3 regions of the Leptolyngbya sp. GB1-A1 genome follow, and region 3 is predicted to be linked to each of the others. Evidence: predicted binding sites of a transcription regulator. Region 3 holds the regulator's gene; each other region holds the start of a gene.
What was found. The regulator NtcA, encoded in region 3, controls nitrogen genes in cyanobacteria. The targets are predictions, from matches to a motif close to TTTGTANNNNNNNNTACAAA.

Region 1: the regulator NtcA is predicted to act here: its motif matches at 5,271-5,290, upstream of rpoD (RNA polymerase sigma factor RpoD).
Region 2: the regulator NtcA is predicted to act here: its motif matches at 5,397-5,416, upstream of NDI45_RS21705 (MSMEG_0569 family flavin-dependent oxidoreductase).

Annotation. Positions count from the first base shown of each region.
Region 1 is NZ_JAMPLI010000004.1:125,722-133,656, reverse strand. It holds gene NDI45_RS06185 (NAD(P)H-quinone oxidoreductase subunit 4) at 1-536, opposite strand, end outside; gene NDI45_RS06180 (hypothetical protein) at 1,421-1,591, opposite strand; gene NDI45_RS06175 (ferredoxin) at 2,123-2,422, shown strand; gene NDI45_RS06170 (SpoIID/LytB domain-containing protein) at 2,581-4,362, opposite strand; gene NDI45_RS06165 (TIGR02450 family Trp-rich protein) at 4,570-4,830, opposite strand; gene rpoD (RNA polymerase sigma factor RpoD) at 5,538-6,683, shown strand; gene NDI45_RS06155 (tetratricopeptide repeat protein) at 7,124-7,935, opposite strand, start outside.
Region 2 is NZ_JAMPLI010000030.1:2,083-10,017, forward strand. It holds gene NDI45_RS21685 (heavy metal translocating P-type ATPase) at 1-1,373, shown strand, start outside; gene NDI45_RS21690 (DUF1636 domain-containing protein) at 1,378-1,773, opposite strand; cobalamin riboswitch at 2,274-2,429, opposite strand; gene NDI45_RS21695 (aldo/keto reductase) at 2,712-3,698, opposite strand; gene NDI45_RS21700 (LuxR C-terminal-related transcriptional regulator) at 3,907-5,355, shown strand; gene NDI45_RS21705 (MSMEG_0569 family flavin-dependent oxidoreductase) at 5,594-6,871, shown strand; gene NDI45_RS21710 (MSMEG_0572/Sll0783 family nitrogen starvation response protein) at 7,097-7,579, shown strand; gene NDI45_RS21715 (Nit6803 family nitrilase) at 7,649-7,935, shown strand, end outside.
Region 3 is NZ_JAMPLI010000029.1:36,031-43,965, reverse strand. It holds gene NDI45_RS21620 (hypothetical protein) at 1-403, opposite strand, end outside; gene rsmI (16S rRNA (cytidine(1402)-2'-O)-methyltransferase) at 548-1,435, opposite strand; gene NDI45_RS21610 (sugar transferase) at 1,714-2,376, shown strand; gene ntcA (global nitrogen regulator NtcA) at 2,892-3,563, shown strand; gene rseP (RIP metalloprotease RseP) at 3,884-4,978, shown strand; gene nth (endonuclease III) at 5,109-5,825, shown strand; gene rpsN (30S ribosomal protein S14) at 5,891-6,193, shown strand; gene NDI45_RS21585 (hypothetical protein) at 6,380-6,751, shown strand; gene NDI45_RS21580 (FAD-binding oxidoreductase) at 7,026-7,935, opposite strand, start outside.

The DNA of each region.
Region 1 (7,935 bases), on a different contig from region 3:
AAAACTGAGCCAGTCGCCGTGTACAGAATGAATTTCGTCGAGGCATAGAGCCGTCTTTGCCCACCCCAGATTGAGATCAGTAGATAGACCGGAACGAGTTCCAACTCCCACATAACAAAGAAGAGGAGCAAATCTTGAGCCGCAAAGACGCCAATCTGGGCGCTGTACATCACCAGCATCAGGAAGTAGAACAGGCGGGGCTTACGATCGACCTTCCAAGCAGCGAAAATCGCTAGTGTTGTCACCAGTCCTGTCAAAACCACGAGCGGCATTGAGAGCCCATCGACAGCGACTGCCCAATTTAACCCAAGCTGAGGAACCCAGGAATACTGCTCGGCAAGCTGAAAGCCCGGACTGCTCAAGTCGTAGTGCTTCCAGAAAGCGTAGACAATTAGCGAAAACTCAACCAGACTCGCGCCCAGTGTGTAAGAGCGAATTGTTTTGCCGTATTTGTCTGGAATAAAGGGAATTGGCAGTGCCGCAAAGAGCGGAAACACAATCAGGAGAGTTAACCAGGGAAGTTGCATACTCGGCATGAGAGCTTACCCAAATTCAGTATTCGATGAAGTGCAGTCGATAGTGTGCAGACGATCTGCTGAGTGGCTGGCTTAGTCGAGCAACCTTCGCTCAGTCTGCGAAGTCAGGCATCTAACAGAACATGAAGCGGGAAGCTAGATGCTTGGGCACTCTCGTACTTCAGGGTTAACTTTGGGGTTAACAAAGGTGCGAGCAAAGCGCGATTGGCTGAACCAGTTAACCCGTCAATCGTAGGGATCAAGGGACTAAAAGGCTGTGACCTTACACCGCTCCCAGGAATTGCGCTTAACAGACCGGGCTGTTGCTAAGTCAGTCGAGGTTCGTAGCAGTTCGAGATTTGTAGGAAGCAAACAGTAATTTCTACCTACCCGAATAGCATACCCTAACTGTAAAGAAATATTACATCAGCGTGACAAACTTCTACCTCTTCTAAATAAAAATTTTTGGGATATGAAGATTTTGCCAAGCGATCGTCCCGCAGAACGGGGATCACAGACAGCGCCATCCCCAACGAGAACAAAAGGAAACCCTTCGGATCTGACGACCTTTTGTTACATTGCTGATTTGACGCGCTACCCCAGGTAAATTGTTTCAGGAAACCTGTTCCAAGTAGAGGGCTCTGTGCCATGTCAAGTCGCTGCGACTCTGTAGTGGGAGGCGAGTCTATGGAGATACGCTACGCGTTCGGACAGGAAGCCAAACAGCAACGATTCGCCTGGCTTATGTAGATGCCCCAGAGCAGGATCAAACCGGAGGAGACGCTGCGACTCAACGGCTAAAGGACATTTTGCCGTCGGGTGAGAAAGTTCAGCTTCGCGTGGTTGATATTGATCGCTACGGCAAAACGGTGGCTGAAGTTTACTAGGGGAGCCAGTCGGTTAATTTACAGCTTGTAAAAGAAGGAATGACGGTCATTTATCCGCCCTATTTCGATCGCTGTCCGAGTACCCAGAGCCAGTACCTCAGGCAGAGCAGCAGGCACGACGGCAGCAAATTGGCTTTTGGCAGCAAACCAATCCCCAGATGCGATCGGCGCATTTGTGAGCATCTTCACCTAATTCAGCAATTGCAGATTTGGGATTTTATCTTGCATTGCGGCATTAAGATTGACCATTCGCTGAAACTTCTCGATTAGTGGTTAAACGCTTGCTAAATTTGTGCTGAATCTCTAAGGAGACGAAACGCTAACTTTAACTCAAATAATTCCCGGTCAACTGTGAGTTACACCCTCACTCAAAACATTACTGAATCTAATCTTTAATGTTCTTCTATATATTGTTTTCGTTATCTGTCTATTTCAGCATTGGCAGGCGATCGGGCTTGTGATCATCCCATATCTTCTGGTACGTGACACATATATAAGTAATTCAGGATTGGTAACGGTATTTTCATTACGAATCCCATTCAGCCCAACAGTTATTCTCAGGTTACAGCGATATGGTTTTCCCGTAGTATCAGAAATAGAGTTTGCCTGAAGCAACGCTTAGAATAAGATGCGTCGCTGTTCGAGCTTTCGGTGCAATGCTTTAGGTAGGCTATTTTGGCTACATTGTTTCTGCCGTTTGAACATTGAGAGGATTACGACATGCCAAGTTACAAAGTCACGTTGATCAACGAGACTGAAGGGCTAAACACCACCATCGAAGTTCCCGATGATCAGTACATTCTGGATGCTGCGGAAGAGCAAGGTATAGACCTGCCCTACTCCTGCCGTGCGGGTGCTTGCTCCACTTGTGCTGGCAAGATTACCGCAGGCACTGTTGATCAGTCTGACCAATCCTTCTTGGATGACGATCAGATCGAAGCGGGTTTCGTCCTGACCTGTGTGGCTTACCCCACCTCTGACTGCACAATCATGACTCACCAGGAAGAAGAACTGTACTAAGTCTTGGTTCGTCAGAATTCAAGCAGATTTTCAGATTATTTGCCGAGTGCAAGGCATTTGTCAGGCTCAGTTTAATCTACAGACAGGAGCGCAGATGCGCCCCTGTTTTGCTATTCATCTGCTGTTCATTTGATGAGTAACTGCGAGTTTAAGCTGCACTACTGCGCAGTCTCTTGGGACGGGGTTAAGGTGGACGGATCTCGCCATAGCACGATCGCCGGAGTGAGAGGCTGCAATTGCGTTTCCGGGTAATAGAAGCTGAGAATCTGCTCATGCGCCCATCCCAGATCACCGAGACGATAGGCTCCGGTCTGACTCATTCCCACGCCATGCCCTAATCCACCGCCCACAAAGACATAGCCCTTCAAAACTCCCGGAGGAGAGGCAGCCTGTTTAGTTTGGGCTGTTTTTTGATTTGCAGTCTTTGTGGCAGGCTTCTGAACGGGTTGGGAAATTTTTTGTCCCTCAGCCGTTTCATAGATTGGATCAAGGTAAAACAGGGTGCTGTTAGGAGCAGACAGCGCACGAATGATTTCGTCTTTTTCGAGTTCAATAACGCCCAAATCCGTGGTAACTGCCATTTTCTGTACCCGTCCGGCAGGCGATCGTTCTACAACGCTCAGCTCTCGGATCTGAGTAAAGTTGACGAAGGGATGCTTTTTCGTCGCGAGCACCTGCCGCAAATCATTTGTGATTTCGCCGATTGGACTTTCGACACGCCAGCGAAACATATCCCAGCCTTCTTCGTTGAAGCCGCGTCTTTGAGCAATAAAGGCTCTGAAGTTGCTTTCGTCTGCCAGACTGCGCTGAGACAGATTCCAGATATTTTGCACTGAATCTACCACCGCTCGTAAATAAGGGCGATTGCTGCCTGCCCAAACATCGCTAAACGGAGCCGTCACGCCACCTGTAGTCGAGGAATAGAGTGCATCCACCAGTTCATTGTTGTAGGTCAAAACCAAGCCACGTGTGGCAGCAATGGCGCGATCGGTTTCTGGAACCGCTCCTGACAATCCCCAGTAAACCTGACACTGGGTATCAGCACAAAGCTGATAGTTATCGATCGCAAAACGGCGCAGATTTCGTAAAGCGTAGGTTCGTGCCAGGATTGCTTGCGCTTCGATCGTGGTTTGTGGTGCACCAACCCCAATTTCATGGGGTACCACTCCGCGCAAGTAGGTTTCGATCGGAACTTGATTGACCAGGGTATAGGTGCCGTAAGCATTGGTCTGAAGCCGCAGTGTCCCGGCATAGAGGCGCGTTCCGTGATCGCTGCGATTAAACGTGACCTGAATGCGATCGTTTGCTGTGTCAATCTCGACCTGGTCTTGCTGATAGCGGTAGCCGTCCACCGTCAGAGCCGCCTTTGGAATTTGTGGCTTTACCTGCGTATCAATAAAGGCTGTTCTTGCTCCCTGGGCTTGCAGGTTTTGCAGCAGGAGTCGTCTCAAAAGCGGTGTTCGATAGGTCTCTCGATCTGCCCAGACCTGCCACTGCCTCGGCTGACCAATTTCGACCGCAATCCCTTCAGACTTCCAGCGATTTGCACTATCCTCCGCACTTTCAAAGCTGCGGTGAGTACTGAGCACAATGCGTTCAACGACTTCGGGCTGTGGGAGCGGCTGCATCACGACATTAACCTTGACTTCGCCGCTTGTAGCTAGTACTCGATCTTGCTGTCCATCTTTAAGCTTGAGCGTCAGTCGATCGCCCGACAGGGGCTTTAATGTGATTTCATCCGTTGCATTTGAGCCAAACCGCTGCACTACACCCACATCTAGCAAGGGGTTGAGCGGAGCAGTTTGGGCACGTCCAACCTGCCCCATACCAGCCAGAAGACAAGCTGATATCAGCAGCGTTTTTATCCAGGAATTGGGACGTAGTTTCAGCAGGTGACACAAAAGCCAACGAACTGGGGCATTCCGTTGTAGGGAAGTCACAGGACAGATCCTCATAGCGAATGACAGCGAAAAACGGTTTGATGCAGCTCTGAACTCAGCGATTAACCCCTGCACTTAGGGCAATCTTAATTCTTGGGAAAAAATAACTTCTTGCCTGTTCTGCATTTTAGCGAGCCAACTCTAGTGTGACTAGCTTGTTTACTATCCTCAATCTTTTCGCGATAAATACCCTAAAAGATTTGCTATTTAAAATTCCTGTAAAGACGAAGATCCATCGCCCTGTTCCTGCAACGATTGCCACCCCGCCTGCCAAAGAGAGCGGTCTTTAAGCTGCTGGGCATTCAGCCAAAAGCGAACTGCTGGATCACAAGCAGCCACCATTTCTGCAAAAACCCAACGCCCTTCATTTTTTCGATTCAGAACTTGAAAATGCCGCCAGCCCCAGGTTTTTTGCTGCGCTGTCCACTTAGAACCGACCAGATAAGGAAACTTTTGCTTTTTTGGCATGTGCTGCGATTTATAGAAACGAAAATTGAAGCCTAGAGAGTAATCTTTCAAGAAACAATTCAACACAGAAATTATGAAAGAAAAATCTGTCTAAACTGAAGCTTTGTCTATTTCACATTTTGCGACAAATCTTACAATGCTTACTGAATCTAGCTTTACTTCCCCTAAACCATTGAGATCTCCGATTACTAATCCCCCAACTCCGCAATTGTTCGGTTATGCTAATTCATTACAAAGTCTCGCTGAGTTCAGCAAGTTGGCTGAGCTTGTACACAATTCACCGTAAGTAATTTAGGATTACAGCTAGGATGCCAACAAGGCACTGCCCTGCTAACGCAAGTTAAGAAAACTCTACTCGTCGAGAGGCTTTATTATTGATTGCGCTTTTCTAATGCCCTTATCACATTCCCACAACGAATGAGATTAAAAAGGATGCAATTTTTGTGAGAAAAGTTACAATCGGAGAAGTCTTGGCTAAAGTTGAGGAGTGCAGACTTGTTTTGGTGCTTCTACTCGCAGTGCTTCTACCTGAAACTGTGGGCGGTTAGCGGAGAAAGCGAGTTTGCTGCGAATATTGAATCCAATGGGTAGGCTATATCCGGACAGATTCGCTAGCAGCTGATCAGTGATTCAGAATCAGTCGTACTATTTCCTGGTCTTAATTGACCTTCAACGTTATTGACACTAAGGAGCATGAGGAGCGCGGCATGACCCAGGCTAACGACGTACTCGAAACCATTGACCCCGCCGAGAGTGACCTGGACGAACTCTTGATTGAAGGAGAGGATCGAGACGACGAAGAGGACTTGTTCGACACTCAGCCTGATGAGGAGGAAGACGGCAAAACCCCAAAGGGCGCAACCCGTCGTCGGGCGCAAGCCAAGAAAAAACTGTATACAGAAGACTCAATTCGGCTTTACCTGCAAGAAATCGGTCGCATCCGGCTACTGCGGGCAGACGAAGAGATCGAACTGGCACGCAAAATCGCTGACCTACTGGAGCTAGAACGCATTCGCGATCGTCTGTGTGAAAAGCTCGATCGGACTCCGCAAGAGCTAGAACGCAACCCGGAAGCATGGGCGAATGAGGTTAATCAACCTCTTCCTAAGTTCCGTAGACGGCTGCATGAAGGACGACGCGCCAAAGAGAAAATGGTGCAGTCTAACCTGCGACTGGTGGTGTCGATCGCCAAGAAATACATGAACCGGGGTCTGTCGTTCCAGGACTTGATTCAAGAGGGCAGTCTGGGTCTGATTCGCGCTGCTGAGAAGTTTGACCACGAGAAAGGCTACAAGTTCTCAACCTACGCCACCTGGTGGATTCGGCAGGCGATCACTCGCGCCATTGCAGATCAGTCTCGCACGATCCGTCTGCCCGTTCACCTTTACGAAACCATCTCGCGGATCAAGAAGACGACCAAGCTACTGTCTCAGGAAATGGGGCGGAAGCCGACCGAGGAAGAAATCGCGACCCGTATGGAGATGACGATCGAGAAGCTGCGGTTTATTGCCAAATCAGCTCAGCTTCCGATTTCTCTGGAAACGCCGATCGGCAAAGAAGAGGATTCGCGCCTGGGTGACTTCATTGAATCCGATGGTGAAACCCCGGAGGATCAGGTTTCCAAGAATCTGCTGCGGGAAGACCTGGAAAACGTGCTGGGAACTCTTAGTGCAAGGGAGCGGGATGTGTTGCGGCTGCGCTACGGTTTAGACGATGGACGGATGAAGACGCTGGAAGAAATTGGACAGATCTTCAACGTTACCCGTGAGCGGATTCGCCAGATCGAAGCCAAGGCTCTGCGAAAGCTGCGTCACCCGAACCGCAACAGCGTTCTAAAGGAGTACATCCGCTAGAATTTCTCAAAGCTTAGGGTTTGCTAATCAAACCGTTCAGCAAGAATTAGTTCTTGAAACTGCATTGGTTACACTTGGCTAAACCATCCTACGCTTTATGAGCGAATGCTCTGGGATGTTTCTAGCATAATTTAGAAATAGCAGAAGCCTATTCTCGATTGCAGAGTAGGCTTCTTTTGTATCATGCCTCCGCATTATTCCTATGCCGCTGCACTATTTCTCAATCGCGACAGCTATCCTTAATCTGCAATAAGGGACAGTCAGAATCGTTAGCCTGAAATCCTGAAGATATCCATGGTTTGAGCATAAGCCTCAGGTTTTTCTGCTTCAATCCCACTAGTGAACCGCGTTAAACCACATTAAAGGCTACAAGAGAATCGATCAAAAAAGGGGCAAAAGCCCCTTCTTGTCTTGCAGTTTTTTGGAGTTTGTTTCCTGGTTTATTGAGCGGGAGAAGGTGATGCTGCGGGAGTGGGACTGGCTTCAGGGGCAGGGCTAGCAGGAGCAGTTCCGGGGGGGCTAGCTTGAGGAGAGGCAGTCGGGCTGGGAGCCGCCGCTAGCTGATTGATCTGATCTTTAAATTCAGCCGGAGCCAGAGTGGCTGCTGAGGTGAACAGAGGTTTAGCTTCCTCGGTTTTGCCCTGGGTTTTGAGAATGATCGCTTTACCCAGCACTGGGCGAAAATCCTGAGCATTGCTGGCAATAATTCGATCGTAGATGGCAACTGCCTCGTCGTATCGTCCCTGAATTGCATAGACTTCACCCAACAAAAGCTGCACCGAAGCTGTATCGACCGTGCCTGGTTTTGCCTGGTTTGCTTCGTCTGCCGTCTTCAGCGTGTCTTCTAACAGTCCGATCGCTGCTTCGGGTCGGTTCTGCTGAAGTAGCAGATCGGTCAAGCCTTTCAAGGCATTGAGATCGCCGGGACGGGTTGCCAGAATGTTGCGGTATGCCTGGGCTGCGCCTTCTCGATCGCCCGTGCGCTGTTTTGCCTGCGCTAATAGAACGGTATAGTCGGGCTGATCAGGGTTTAACGCTGCCAATTTTTCGAGCGGCGCAATAATGCCCTGAATGTCGCCCTGCTTGATCTTGACATCGACTAATCCGCGCAGAGCGGTCTGATTGTCGGGTTCCCGCTGAAGCACTGCTTCATAACCTCGTGCCTGGGCTATCAATTCTTCGCTTGAGCCTGGACTGGCAGACGGAGAGGGAGAAGGCGCGGAAGCCGTTTGTTTTTGCAGATTCAGCACGC
Region 2 (7,935 bases), on a different contig from region 3:
AATCGCTGCCGATCGAGAAAACCGCTGGGAATGAGGTATTTGCCGGAACCCTGAATGGCTACGGAGCATTGCTGCTCAACGTGCATCAACCGCCAGAAAGCAGCCTGCTGCAAAAAATCATCCGCGTGGTGGAACAGGCACAGACCGAGAAGCCGCCTTCCCAGCAGTTTATCGAACGGTTTGAGCGAGGCTATGCCCGTGTGGTTGTTCTGATGGGTGTGCTGCTGGCGATTTTACCGCCTTTCTTGTGGGGCTGGAGCTGGGAAACGACGATTTACCGGGCATTGATTTTTCTGGTGGTTGCCTCTCCCTGTGCCTTGGTAGCTGCAATCATGCCGACGCTGCTTTCAGGCATTGCAAACGGAGCCAGACAGGGAATTCTGTTTAAGAGCGGGGCTCAGTTGGAATTAATGGGAAGAGTGAGGGCGATTGCCTTTGACAAAACCGGAACGCTCACCACCGGACAGCCCCAAGTGTGCAAAGTGATTCCGGCATTGGGATACCAGGAAGCAGAGGTGCTGGAACTTGCCGCCGCGCTAGAAACTTATTCAGAACATCCGATCGGGCAGGCAATTTGTCAACGGGCAGCGCGGATAACTTCTACCGGAAGTTCATCCCAAAATCTATCGCTGACCTTCGTACAAGCACAGCCGGGACAGGGGATCACCGGGTTAAAAGGTAATATTTCGGTTCGCGTCGGCAAAGCGGCTTTTGTGCGATCCAAGATTCAGCAAATTCCCGCAGATCTGCTAGCAGCCAGTCACCAGCTCGAACAAGATGGAAAAACAGTCGTTTGGGTCGCTCAGGAAGCGGAGGTGCTGGGACTGATTGCGATCGCCGACACGGTTCGGCCAGAGGCAGCCAGGGCAATTGCTCAGCTCAAACGAATGGGAATCGAAGCGATCGTGATGTTGACTGGAGATAATCAACAAACCGCAGATAGTGTGGCACAGATGGTTGGAATCGATCGGGTATATGCCGAACTGCTGCCAGAAGAGAAGCTTCAAATTATTCAGCAACTCCAGCAAAAGTATGAAACGGTGGTCATGGTGGGTGACGGAATTAATGATGCGCCTGCACTCGCTCAGGCAACAGTCGGAATTGCAATGGGAACCGCAGGCAGTGATGTCGCATTAGAAACCGCAGACATTGTTTTGATGACCGATCGCCTGGAAAAAATTGCAGCCGCGATTCGACTGGGAAAGCGTTCCCAATTCGTAGTAAAACAAAATATCATCTTTGCGCTGGCATTCATTTTGCTGCTCATTACCGCCAATTTTGTCGGCGATATTACACTGCCATTGGGCGTGATTGGACACGAAGGATCAACTGTTCTCGTGACCCTGAGTGGTCTACGGCTTCTTAGAAGTTAGGCTTCTAAGAGGTTACGATCGCTTGCGGTAAAACGGGCAGCGGCGGCAAAACTGCATGAATACCTTGCTTCACAGCAGCCGGACGTTCTCGATAGGGAACCTTACCGCTTGCGCTATCTGAATACTGTTGGCTAAATTGCAGCAGTTCAGCAACAGATTCGAGCGCAGACAGTTCACTCAAAATAAAAGTGAGCTTATTGGGAGCAGCCAGTGCCACAACACAGGAACGGCTGCAAGCCCCCATACAGCGTACAGGTTGAAGGCAAATTGCCTCGTTCCAGTCACAATTTGCCAGTTCTTCTTTTAAGCGATCGAACAGGATTTGACCTGGACTTAATTGGTTTGTTTCTAATTGAGAAGAACGGCAGAGAACACAGACAAATAAAGTGTTTTGCATCATGATTAAGAATAATTTTCAGGTCAATTTTTCAAGTTAGTCGTCGTTCGATGTTCTAGATCTGCATTGTTTCCAGAGCTGTATTTTTCCGGCTTGTTACCCAACGGTTTGTTCCCAAAACATCTCCTTACAGTGAGCACTTATTGCAAGAGCAGGACGATCGCAGCCTGTTGCCGCATTGGTTGCCGTATTGTATAAACACTCATGCAGAATTCTTGAGCATCAGGATAGGACTGAAGGAAATAAAACAGATCGTTTGTATCGAAACTCTACAGTCAACAGAATCAGGCTCAGCATCGGTTCATAGCGAATCAACATCGTGACACTTTGATAAGTATCCGGTAAGCATCTGTTGAGCCGCTGCTCAAAATATCCTCAGAATGTCTGCTGTTAGCCTGTGGGCGATTACTTTAAGCAATGGGACATTCTCGCCCAAAGGAGAATTCTTGAAACACAAACTCTTGAAACATAAACGTTTGAAACACAATCTGTACCTCGCAGATAGGGTCATGAAGTCGATCGGCGGGCATCCTGACTCAGAGACACTTAATTGCATCACCGTCTCATCACAGTTGCGGGACAGCGTTGGATTTTAACCAAACTTTCCCCCTTACGTTCGATGGCTGCTCCCCATCAAAACCGATATCAACTTAAACCTTAGCACGGTTGGGGTAGAGAGGCAGTTCGAGGCACAATTTCAATCGATAAAATCTGAATTTTCTGATGGATTTGCACAAGTTTCTTATCATCAGAAGAATTCTGAGCACTCATTTCTCAAAATCCAGAAATTGCCTTCAACCCTCGCTGGAGGATTCGCGCCATTCTCCAGGAGGGATACTTCTCTACTGCTGATTTGCTGCAATCCTTAGGCATCCAACAAGCCTGGCTCGATCGCTATCCGCACGAACTCAGCAATTGGTCTAGATGATTAATCTATCAACTTAAGGATTTTCCCGCAGAAAGCCATCAATTTGACGGAGTTCTTCCTCGGTCAGGCGAAATTGAGCCGCGCCAATAATGCCCTCAACCTGCTTTCCGCTCCGTCCTCCCACGATCGCAGCAGTGACAGCGGGGTGGCGAAGCGTCCAGGCGATGGCAACTTCTCCGGGCGATCGTCCGTGGGACTGTCCGACTTGCCGCAGAAGTTCAACCAGTTTCAGGTTACGAGACAGGCGCGGTTCCTGAAATTCAGAGCTACTCTTGCGCCAGTCGTCGTCTGCCAGGTTAGCGATGCGCTCTGAGGTCATGGCTCCGGTCAGCAAGCCAGACTGCATCGGCGAATAAACGATTACGCCAATATTATTTTGCTGGCAGAACGGTAAAATTTCCTGCTCTACACCAGGTTTTACCAGCGAGTAGGGCGGCTGAAGCGAGGTAATGGGAGCGATCGCCTGAGCGCGGTGCATCTGTTCCACACTAAAGTTTGAAACGCCAATGTAGCGGACTTTTCCCTCTTCTTTAAACTTTGCCAGTGTACTCCAGCCTTCCTCGATGTCTGAGTCTGGATTGGGCCAGTGAATCTGATAGAGATCGATCGTTTCTACCTGGAGGCGGCGCAGGCTAGCTTCCAATTCGCGGCGAAGGGAATCAGCTTTTAAGCTGCGGCTAATTTCACGCGCTTCGTTCCAGATCATCGAACATTTGGTGAACACATAGGGACGCTCCGACCGGGCACCGATGCCCGCAGCCCTGCGGGATCGCTCTTTCAGCACCTTCCCCACAATTTCCTCAGAATGTCCCAGGCCGTAAATCGCGGCAGTATCAATCCAGTTCATGCCCAGATCGAGTGCCCGATGAATTGCAGCGATCGAGTCCTGGTCTTCCTGATGACCCCAGCCAAATTGCCAATCTCCACCACCGATCGCCCAAGCTCCATAGCCAATCGGGGTAATATGAAGGTCAGAGTCACCGAGCGGTCGGGTGGGCATGGTGGTATGTGGTTGAGTTTGCATCGTTGCTCCCTGGCGATCTAGTGCAGCTTTCATCGTAGGCATGGGTGAGCGGCTGAATCACCTCTCTAAAGACGGGCGAATTGTTTTCGGCCAGAAGCAGGCATTCTGTGATCGCGGATACAGAGGTAGACGGGAAACTGCGCCTCAATGGGAGATGATGGGTTCACTACTTGCTTTTCACACTATGGCAAGCCTATCAGGCGGTCTGCTGGACTCCACACGAGTTCTGTTGGACTTGCAGCAAGCCAACGAAATTGCTCAGTCCTTTTCTGGATGCCTGGAGCCAGAGCCGATCGCCTGTTGTGTGGCTCAGGGATTAGTCGATCGGTTTCGCTGTGCCTTTGCACGAATCTGGCTGCTGGAACCCGATCAAACCATGCTGCGACTGGTGGCATCAGCAGGAATGTACACGCGCACCGATGGCTTTTTTGGGCGAGTTCCAATGGGAGCCTACAAAGTTGGCAAGATCGCGCAAAACCGAGTGTCCTTCCTGAGCAACAATTTACCTGCGGAGCCGTGGGTCGGTAATCGGGAATGGGCGGTTGCTAATCAAATTCGCGGCTTTGCTGGATATCCGCTCGCGATCGGCAATCGAGTGATCGGGGTGCTGGCAATGTTCAGTCATCACCCACTCGAACCTGAGTTTCTGGAAGTGCTGCAAACCCTCTGCACGATCGTGACGATCGCCTTAGATACTGCAATTCAGTACCAGAAAGAGAAGCAACGCTGGCAGTTAGCAGCTCAGCCGATGCGTCCGCTTGCCCTGTCTGATCAGCTAGCCGAAATCCTCAAAAACTCCCGATTGACGCTGCTGGGAACCGAGCAGCCCCTATCCACTTCCAGAAGTTATCTAGTGTTAAAAACGGCTGAGGTTTTGAGCCATCTGCGCTGTACCTATGCTCGTTTGATCTACAGTGACACCACTGTTGCCCTGGAAGCGATTACCCCTTCAGGGAACTGCGAAGCAACCGTTCCTATTCCTGTTCCTATTCCTACTGTGCCCGCCGACCCTGACACCGATCCTGAGATTTCGATTTCGATCGCCCTTGCCGAAATTCATCCTCTCGTTACCGGATTGGGCGGCATTCTGCAAACCCAGCCTACCTCTGATCAGCGTGCCACCCAAATTACGTTAAATATTCCTTATGCTCAGGCGCGCTCGGAGCTGAAACTGCAAGTGCTGTGTACATCGCCTGTGCTGCAACTGGCATTCACCCATCTGGCAACCACCGCAGGTTTAACACTGTGCGATGATCAGGACGCGCCACTCCTCACCGATGAGATTCAGGCAGTTTCCCCCACTCGAAAAGTAATTTGGGTCAGCGGATCGCGATCGCATCCCCCCGACATCCGGGCAAGGGTTGATTTTTCTCTTCAGCCAGAGCAGTTTCGGCAGGCGGTTGAAGCCGTTATGCAGGGACAGACTTGGGGGATTCCAGCAGTTGCCTTGTCCGATCGAGAACTGGAAATCCTGCGGCTCCTGACTCAGGGGCACCGCGATCGAGATATTGCCGATCAGCTCGTCATCAGCGAAAGCACCGTCAAATTTCATCTCAACAACGTTCTTACCAAGCTCAAAGCCAAGACTCGTTATCAGGCAGTTTATAAAGCGATCGAGCAGGGATGGATTTAGTTTGTCGAACTGCACCTGCCAATATCAATAGACTTGGGAATTTCGTATCTGAGAATACAAAGACTTCATAGATAAAAAATCTAGGCTGACAGTAAGTTTATCTACAGCAACTTCTTCAAGGACTTAAATGGGATGCAGAGGTTTCCCGGTGTGGAACTTCGCCCTCCCATCCCTTTGTTTATCAATAGACTGTAAACGCTGTATTCATTTCCCCATCACCCATTCCACCTCAGCAGCTATGAGCAATCACTACTCAGCTATTATTGTCGGCGGCGGACAGGCGGGTCTGTCGATGAGCTATTGCCTGAAAGAACGCGGCATTGACCACATCGTTTTTGAGAAAAACCAGATTGGCTACGCATGGCGCGAAAAGCGATGGGACAGTTTTTGCCTGGTCACTCCGAACTGGCAGTGCCAGCTTCCCGGTTTTCCCTATCCCGGCAATGACCCGCAGGGCTTCATGCAAAAAGAAGAAATTGTGTGCTACATCGAACGCTATGCCGCCTCATTTGAACCACCTCTCAAAGAAGGCGTAGAAGTGCTAAAACTTTGCAGAAATGAAGCGCAACAGTTTGAAGTCACAACTTCGATCGGAGACTTTACGGCAGATCAGGTCGTTGTAGCGATCGGCGGCTACCATGTACCTCGCATTCCGCGTCTTGCCGAATGTCTGCCTGCGCTGCATCAGATCCATTCTTCTGAGTACAGAAATTCCGAATCTTTGCCGGATGGAGCGGTGCTGGTGGTGGGCACTGGACAATCGGGCTGTCAAATTGCAGAGGATCTGCATCTTGCAGGGAGACAGGTGCATTTGTGCGTGGGCGGTGCGCCTCGATCGCCTCGTCGATATCGCGGCAAAGATGTAGTAGATTGGCTTGATCAAATGGGTTATTACGATTTGCCGATCGATCAGCATCCGCAAAAAGAGAAAGTGCGGGCAAAAGCCAATCATTATGTGACAGGCAGAGACGGCGGACGCGAGATTGACCTGCGCCAGTTTGCGCGAGAAGGCATGAAACTGCACGGTAAATTGAAAGCAGCTGAAGGAACCCAGCTCCAGTTTCAAAACGACCTGAAACACAATCTGGATCAGGCAGATGCCGTCGCCGAAAGCATCAAAAAAACAATTGATACGTTTATCGAAAAGAATCAAATCGATGCGCCGATCGAGCCTCCCTATCATCCGGTTTGGGAACCCATCGAGAATTCATTGGCGATCGACTACGAGCAAGAAAATATCCGCACGATAATCTGGTGTACAGGATATCAGTCGGACTTTAGCTGGATCGAAGTGCCTGTGTTTGATGGAAAGGGCTATCCGGGACACGATCGCGGCGTGACTGGCATTTGGGGACTGTATTTTCTGGGGCTGCCCTGGCTTTATACCTGGGGCTCTGGGCGATTTTCAGGAATTGCGCGAGATGCGACGTATTTAGCGGACTATATGGTGGCTCGTAAACGAGTGGTCGTGGCGCAGGATTGGAGCGTGGTGAATGAGTTTTTGTTGGGTTCGTAGAGGGGAGACAGAGTTCGTTTTAATCGCACAATCTCAATGACCTATCGATTTAAACAGGTTCTAACCCCCGATCGCAGCATTCTTTCCCCACCCTCGATCGCGCACCTGACCCTATCGCCAAATCTTGACGCTCCGTAGTTAAAGATACAAAATATTGTGTGAACAACCTCGTAATCTGACAACACGTCGATCCAATCAACAAACCAATCCACAAAGGAAAATGGTATGCCTGAAGTAACAGCCCCCGCCCATCAAGTTGGTGATTTCTTTGTCGATTATGAAGAGAAAGTATTTCCTGATGTCAAAGCAGAACCGGGTGAGAAAGCACTGGTAACATTTCACACCGTTGCCTTTGAAGGATCGATCGGGTTCGTGAATCTGCTGCAAGCAACTCGTCTGCTGCGAAAAGGCTTTGAAACATCGGTGCTGCTTTATGGCCCGGGCGTGACCCTCGGTGTGCAGCGCGGCTTCCCGAAGTTGGGCGATTCTGCTTTCCCCGGACACCAAAATTTCAACGATCAGCTCAGCAAGTTCATGGCAGAAGGGGGTAAAGTCTATGCCTGCCGTTTTGCGCTGCAAGCCCTGTACGGACACGGCGAACCCTCACTGATTCCCGGCATTCGCCCGATTAATCCGCTTGATGTATTAGACATCATTTTGATGCACCGCAAAGACAACGCTTTTATCCTCGATACCTGGACGGTTTAATCTCCAGTTCGGATTCAGGACAAACTGGGCTAAATTTCCCCACCGTTTGCATCCGCAATTTGTGATTCTATGGATTACTCACGCACGGTTCGCGCCGCAGCAGTCCAGATCAGTCCGGTGCTGTTTAACCGGGATGGTACAACTGAGAAAGTGTTGCAGTCGATCGCCCAGGCTGCAAAAGAAGGAGCACAGATTGTCGTTTTCCCAGAAACGTTCATTCCCTACTATCCCTACTTCTCGTTTGTGCAGCCCCCGGTTCTAATGGGCAAGGAACACATGCGGCTCTACGAAGAAGCTGTAACCGTTCCCGGACCTGTCACCGATGCCGTAAGCCGTGCGGCGCGTTCCTATGGCAT
Region 3 (7,935 bases):
AATCGCTGTCCTTTAACGGTTGCTTTGCCAGATGCAGCAGGTAGAACTGCACCTCGCCGCCCTGGCTCACCTCGATCGCATCAAAATCCACCATAAACGGCGACTTTTCTGTAAACGTTGCGGTTGCTCCCAAGGTTTGCTTCAGTTCGCCCAGCCTGATTCCTAATTGAGCTGCCCCAACCCCTTTGTCAGAAATCGTTGTATTTTGAACCTCTCCGGTAGGAGCTACATCCGGGCTGGCACTGGCTGAAGGAGTTTCAGTTTGGGGAGAAGCAGCGATCGAAGGACTGGAATCGGGAGAGGCAGTAATCGATTGATTGCCAGAGCCATTACAGCTTGACACGAGCAGAACGGTGCTCAGCAGCACAAAGCCAAAGTTGAGCGGAGCAGAGCGGAAAGGCATAGGAATTCGAGACATTATCACTGGGTGAAACGACGGAATAGCATCAGGAACGAGGCATTTGGGGGAAGCGGTTTGCTGAGACAGAGTTACGATCGTCTTCATCCCCTTCCCGATCGGCGACCTCCCGAAAAGAGCTGCTTTCCATTATCGTGTCTTCTTCAAATCTTTTAGCGACATATCTTCCAGCGACACGTCTTCCAGCGACAGAGCAAGCTGATAGAGATCACGGCGAGGCAAATGGGTTTGACTGGCAAGCTGACGGCTCGCTTGAGAGCGAGACATTCCCTGCCGCAGCAGCTCTTGCAATTCAGTTTTAAGGGCACTTTCAGATAAAACCCTTGTGGCGGGCTGGCCTCCGGCAATCACCAGCGTAAATTCACCGTAGGCTTCCTGAGTCTGGTAGTGCTGCTCTGCCTCTGCCAGGGTTCCCCGCCAGAATTGCTCATGCAGTTTGGTAAGTTCTCTTGCCAGCACAATTTGCCGATCGCCTCCAAACTCTTCCCGCAAATCTTTCAAAGTCTGCCGCAGTCGGTGAGGAGCCTCGTAGCACACGATCGTGCGAGTTTCGCTCTGCAATGCGATGAGCCGCGCTTGACGCTCTGTGCCTTTTGTGGGCAAAAATCCTTCGAAGACAAAGCGATCGGTGGGAAGCCCAGCTGCGCTCAGGGCAGTGACCACAGCAGAAGCTCCCGGAATCGGTACGGCAGGGATTCCTTGCTCGATACAGGCTTTTACCAGCTCATAGCCGGGATCGGAAATGCCTGGCATTCCGGCATCGGTCACAAGCGCGATCGAATTGCCCTGTTGAAGGCGACGCAGTAGCTCATCCTGGCGGCTACGGCGATTGTGGTCGTGATAGCTAATCTGCGGCGTTTTGATCTGGAAGTGCTGAAGCAGCTTTCCAGTGTGACGAGTGTCTTCTGCCGCAATAAAATCAACCTGACGTAAAACTTCGATCGCCCGGAAGGTCATGTCTTCCAGATTGCCGATCGGGGTTCCTACGATGTATAACGTTGCAGACTGAATCTCCATACCAGGATCTTAACCACGGAAGGCAAAACCTTGTGGAAATTGCCTGGTAATTTTCCCGGAGAAGCTCCCTATTTCTAAAGCTGTCCTTGAAGTGTTGATAAAGCGAAACCTTCGCTGTTGCTTGCCCCTGAATCAAAGCGCATTCTGGTTTCATCAGTTGCTTTTATCAGAGCGCAAAGCTGCCGAAATTGCGGTTTAAGGGCGCGCTCACTGCTCTGGTTCAATCAATTGTTCTTTGGTTTGCCTCTTTTGGGGCGTTGTCTAGAGGCTGCTGCGCTATGTCATTCACACATTCTGAATTTGTTACCCTACTGCCGTCATTTGCATCTGAGATTCATCCTTCGGTTCAGAGCAGAACTAAGCGATCGATCGATATTCTGGGCGCAGGGGTTGGCTTAACGCTGACCGCTCTGGTTTTGATCCCGATCGCAGTAGCAATCTATATCAGCGATCCCGGCCCCATTTTTTACAGCCAGGAGCGATGCGGGTTTCGCGGACAAACGTTCCGCATCTGGAAGTTTCGCTCGATGGTGGTGAATGCCGAGAAACTTCAGCATCAGGTTCAAAATCAGGCGCAAGGCTACATCTTTAAGAACAATTGCGATCCTCGTATTACGCGAGTAGGACGGTTTCTGCGGCGTACTAGTCTAGACGAGCTGCCACAATTCTGGAACGTGCTACGCGGCGAGATGAGCCTGGTTGGAACCCGCCCGCCTACGCTAAATGAAGTGAGCCGCTACAAAGCTCATCACTGGCAGCGGCTAGAGGTAAAGCCAGGCATCACGGGAGAATGGCAGGCAAATGGTCGATCAACCGTAACCGATTTTGAGGAAATCGTGAAATTAGATTTGCGCTATCAGGAACGCTGGTCGATCGCTTATGATTTAGGGCTGATTTTCAAAACTATCCAGGTTGTGCTTAATCGTCGGGGAGCCTGTTAGCCAGGAGAAGACAACGTTTCGCCAAACAACAATGCGAAGCCGTTTCCCCTTCAGCAGAATCAATGGTGATATTTAATTGGGAAATAGAGCATTAGAAAACATCCTTCACAAAACTGGCACTGCTGACCCTCGCAAATCCAATTTTGGAAGCATTGTCTTGAGCTGCTGGAGCAATATCAGTCTCAATCGATCAGTCTCAGTCAGTCGGTTTTAACAGGAACTTTTTGCCCCTATTTCGCCTTAAAATCTGACTTTTTCAGCACTCAGACCAAGATTGGGCTAGATATGTATTACTTAATACAAAAAATCCGCTCAGAGTTAAGTTTAGTAATTTAAAGTCAGAAAGCTATCACAGAAGTTCCAATATCCCATTTGGCTTAACCCTACTTGCTCCACACCAGAGTGAAGGACAGGGGGTAAAAATCGCTTAGAACCAATTGGGCTAGAACGAATGATCTTATTGGTAGCAGGTGGCGGTAAGATGAAATCTTCAAAGGCGGGCTGGGGGAAGGGATATGGTAGCTGCACCAAATAAGCCATTGGCAAACGTCTTTCGTCAATTAAGCGGGAGTGCTTTTCCACCTGTTGTTGAAGCCTACGATCGTGGCAAAACAATCTTCTTTCCCGGCGACCCTGCCGAGCGAGTTTACTTCCTGCAAAAAGGGGCAGTCAAACTATCTCGCGTGTATGAAGCAGGTGAGGAAATTACGGTCGCGCTTCTCCGTGAAAACAGCGTGTTTGGCGTTCTGTCGCTCATCACCGGGCAACGTGCTGATCGCTTCTATCATGCCGTTGCCTTTACGCCCGTTGAGCTGCTGTCTGTGCCGATCGAGCAAGTCGAGAAAGCCCTGAAGGAAAACCCCGATCTCTGTATGCTGATGCTGCAAGGGTTATCCTCCCGAATTCTGCAAACCGAGATGATGATCGAAACGCTGGCGCATCGCGACATGGGATCACGTCTGGTCAGCTTCCTGCTGATTCTTTGCCGCGACTTCGGCATGCCCACCACCGAGGGCATTACGATCGACCTCAAACTATCTCATCAGGCAATTGCGGAAGCGATCGGCTCAACGCGGGTCACTGTGACTCGGCTGCTCGGCGATCTGCGTCAGGATCAAATGATTTCGATCCACAAGAAAAGAATTACCGTTCACAATCCAGTCACGCTCAGCCAGCAGTTCACTTAAAGTTGGCTGTGTCGCTGTTCAAAACACCCATGCCCCCAGAAGGACAGGAAGGACAAGGGATAGAACTTTCATTTCCCAAGTAACCTCATCCTAAGCGAATGCTTCTGGAGAAAAGGAACAGGAGGCTTGCGATCGGACGCAAACAGACGTTGCCGAACGGAGAAAGCTTGCGATTCCAACAGAACCTGAGTTAGACAATTACACTGATAACCATTCACCCCTCATCTCCCCCTCCCCCACCCAACCCTCAGGGTAGAAGTAGTAATCCTCACCGCCCTTTAGAATGGACTACAGATGGTTCTATTTATTAATCTGGGTCTATGTCAGTATTAGCGACAATCTCAGTTCTCGCCCTGTTAATTGTGGTTCACGAGCTGGGGCACTTTTTGGCAGCTCGTCTGCAAGGAATTCACGTCAATCGATTTTCGATCGGCTTTGGTCCGATTTTGCTGAAGTACCAGGGTGAGCGCACCGAATACGCGCTGCGAGCGATTCCGCTGGGTGGCTTTGTTGGCTTTCCCGACGATGACCCAGATAGTACAATTCCGCCCAACGATCCAAATCTGCTGAAAAACCGTCCGGTGCTTGATCGCGCCATTGTAATTAGTGCAGGCGTGATTGCCAATCTGATTTTTGCCTATCTGGTGTTTGTGGCGCAGTTCACGACGATCGGCATTCCTGAACAGTTTGATTATCAGCCGGGCGTCGTAATTCCAGAAATCATTTCTCAACAATCTCCGGCAGCACGGGCAGGGCTTCAGGCAGGAGACATTATCCTAGAAGTTAACGATCAGCCGCTGGGAGCCTCTCAGGACGCCGTTAAATCGCTAATGGAAACGATTCGCACCAGTCCGGATCAGCCTGTTGAATTTACCGTGCAGCGAGGCAATCAACAGCTTGATCTCAGCGTTACCCCTAAAGCGGGAGAAGATGGCGTCGCAAAAATCGGCGTACAGCTTGCCCCCAATATCAATGCAACTCAGTATCGCCGCCCCAATGGCGTTTTTGAGGTGCTGGGACTGGCAGCAAAGCAGTTTCAGGGAATGTTTCTTGCCACGGTGAATGGATTTATTGGTCTAATCACCAACTTCTCCTCGATGGCAGGGCAGGTCGCCGGCCCCGTCAAAATTGTGGAGCAGGGCGCGGGCTTGGTTGCAGCGAACGCGGGAAGCCTGTTTCCCTTCACGGCAATCATCAGCATTAACCTAGCGATTATCAACATTCTGCCGCTTCCGGCTCTGGATGGCGGCCAGCTTGTGTTTCTGTTGCTGGAAGGACTGCGCGGTAAGCCTTTGCCCAATCGGATTCAAGAGAACGTGATGCAAACCGGGCTGGTACTGCTGCTCGGATTAGGAATCTTCCTGATCGTTCGCGATACTACTCAGCTTGCGATTTTCCAGAGACTCTTCCAGTAGTCGCAGGGCAGCATGAACGTTAGGATGAGTTGGGCGTACAAGCTTGTCCAAGGGCTACGCGAACTGCCATCACTTTTGGTATGACGGTGTAGCCATCACCTCGTTTCCTTTTCTCTACTTCCTTTGTATCGTGAGACTTCGCAGCCTTTCTGCCCGAAAACAGCAGGCGTTAGAAATTCTGGTACGTCTGAAGCGGCTTTACCCAGAAGCTCCCTGCACGCTGGACTATGAAACTCCGGTGCAGCTTATGGTTGCTACGATTCTGTCTGCCCAATGTACCGATGAGCGGGTGAATCAGGTGACGCCTGCCCTGTTTCGCCGCTTTCCTGATGCTGAGGCGTTTGCCAATGCGGATGTCGCTGAAATTGAATCTTTGGTGCGATCGACTGGTTTTTATCGAAACAAAGCCAAAAATATCCAAGCTGCCTGCCGCCTGATCATGACCCAGTTTGGGGGTGAGGTTCCGCAACGGATGGAAGACCTGCTGACCCTGCCCGGCGTTGCCCGTAAAACGGCGAATGTAGTTTTAGCTCATGCCTTTGACATCCATGCAGGAGTCACGGTCGATACCCACGTTAAACGCCTGAGCGGACGACTGGGGCTCACCAAAGAAACAGACCCCCTCAAGATCGAGCGGGATTTGATGAAGCTGTTGCCCCAGCCCGACTGGGAAAACTGGTCGATTCGGCTGATTTATCACGGTCGTGCAGTTTGCAATGCCCGTAATCCTGCCTGTGATGTTTGTGCGTTAGCCGATTTGTGTCCCTCAGCCGATCGCTCCAAAATCACGCCGCCTCCTTTACCTGTTGTGGGGTTTGTACCAGAAGGACGGATTGAGATGAGGTAGTCAAGCTCTTACAACCTGCGGTAGTATAGTAAATGCTGTCTAAATAGGAACAACGTAATTCTTTCATGGCTAAGAAAGGCATGATCGAGCGTGAGAAAAAACGCCAAAAGCTCGTGGCGAAATACGCTCAAAAGCGCGAAGAACTGCTCGAACAATTTTCAAACACAACCTCTCAGCAGGAAAAGCTGGAAATCCATCGTCAGATTCAACAGCTTCCCCGCAACAGTGCGCCTGTGCGCCTCCACAATCGCTGCTGGCTCACAGGTCGTCCGAGAGGCTACTATCGAGATTTTGGTTTGTCTCGCCACGTTTTTCGGGAAATGGCGCATCAGGGCTTGCTGCCGGGTGTGGTCAAGTCAAGCTGGTAATCACTCCTGGAGTGTTCAGCCAGCCCAATTTAACCGATTTTATTTTGAGAGAAGGGCGATCGTGAAACACCGATCGCTCTTTTGCCATTTCTCAAATTTCGCAATTTTCCCGATCGTTTGCTACGCTATTAATCCAGAAAATGCCAGCGCAGTGTAGATTACAAGCCAGAAGCCTTAGCCTGTAAAATGATGCAGCATCCGTTTGAACATGGACAAATTTTTTACAGCTCCGGTGGACATTTCACCTACCGAGTGATTGGTCCCTGCTGTCGCCTGTTCGATCGTGAAGAGTTACCCTGGCCCTGCTGTCGGCTTCAGTGGCGCAGCAAGGAACCGAGCTGGCGGCGAATTGGCAAACGGTTTGTTCCTGATCTGGCAACAAAAAGTAGTCCATCCTACTCGGTTGAGGTGCTGGGGCAGGAGTATTCGGGGCGATCGATCATCACGCTCTATCCAGTAAAGCTGTCTCCTGAACTAAAGGAATGGTGGTACTCCAAACGAATTCAAGAAGAAAATACCCCCATCGATAGCCCGAAAGTGCTGACTGTAGAACCATAGGAGAACTGCAGAACCATAGGAGAACTGCAGGATCAGTGAGGCAAAGTATTAATTCTTAAAGCTCTGGGTCTGGCATCCCACTGCGCCAAGTCATCCTACAGTTTGCTCAATTAGGACAGCCATACCCGATAGGACAACCATATCCGTCCGAACAGGCAACAAAAAACGATCGCCGTGCAGGACGATCGTTGGCATGAATCAGGTTGCTCCTATTAAAAAAAATTGAATCCCGCTTTGTCACCCAACTTCATTCTTCAAAACAGAAAAATTACGTTTAGCCCTCTATCCGTTCATCCCAGGTTCGCATTTTGCCGGGATTTAATAGTCCGGCGGGATCAACCTGCTCTTTGAACTGAAGCTGCATGGGGTCGATCGTTTTTCTGCCACCGTCTTCGATGATGAAGGTATGGGGATTGGCAATAAATGCGCCGTGCTCCTCGTGGTAGCGCATGATTTCGTTGAGGCGATCGGGTGTAGTGTAGCGCACAAGCTGTAGAGCTGCCGGAACAACCGTGCCTTTGGCGCGAATAAATTCTAAGTGCATCATCACCTCATCGCCGAAGTGGTGATACATGTGCTCCACCAGCTTCAGATCTTTGTCCGCGGGGAAGATGGTTTGCAGATAGGTAATCGACGGATCGATGCTGCGGGCGTGTAGCGTGGTGTGGTTCCACGTGAATTCTCCTAGAACAACGCCTTTAGTGGCTTCCTGCGCGGATTTTTGATAGACGATCGTTCCGCCAAACTCTTTCACCAGTTCACCAAAGGATTCGAGACAGGGTTCCGCAATCATCACAAACGCAGAGTGCTGTTCTGGCGTGAGGACGTTTCGCAGGGCGGCAAAATACTGAGGAATTGGAGCCGCGAAGATGGTGATTAGCTTTTTAATCATGCCGTCGGAGTCGCCCAAGGTCTGACCGAACCGGGCTGCCGTCATGAAGTCGGGGAAGGTGACAATCAGCTCTGACCAGGGATAAGCTGCCGTCAGGGGAATCTCCAGCTCTGTGATAATGCCGTTTGTGCCCCAGGCATGTGCCACCTTGTACACATCGTCGCCCCGTAGCTCGATCACACGCGGATTTTCTTCCATTGTTACCACCCGCAGAGCCAGCAGGTTCCCGCGATCGGCAATCAGCCCGTAGGTAATCGAGCCAATGCCGCCACTGCCGCCACCAATGAATCCG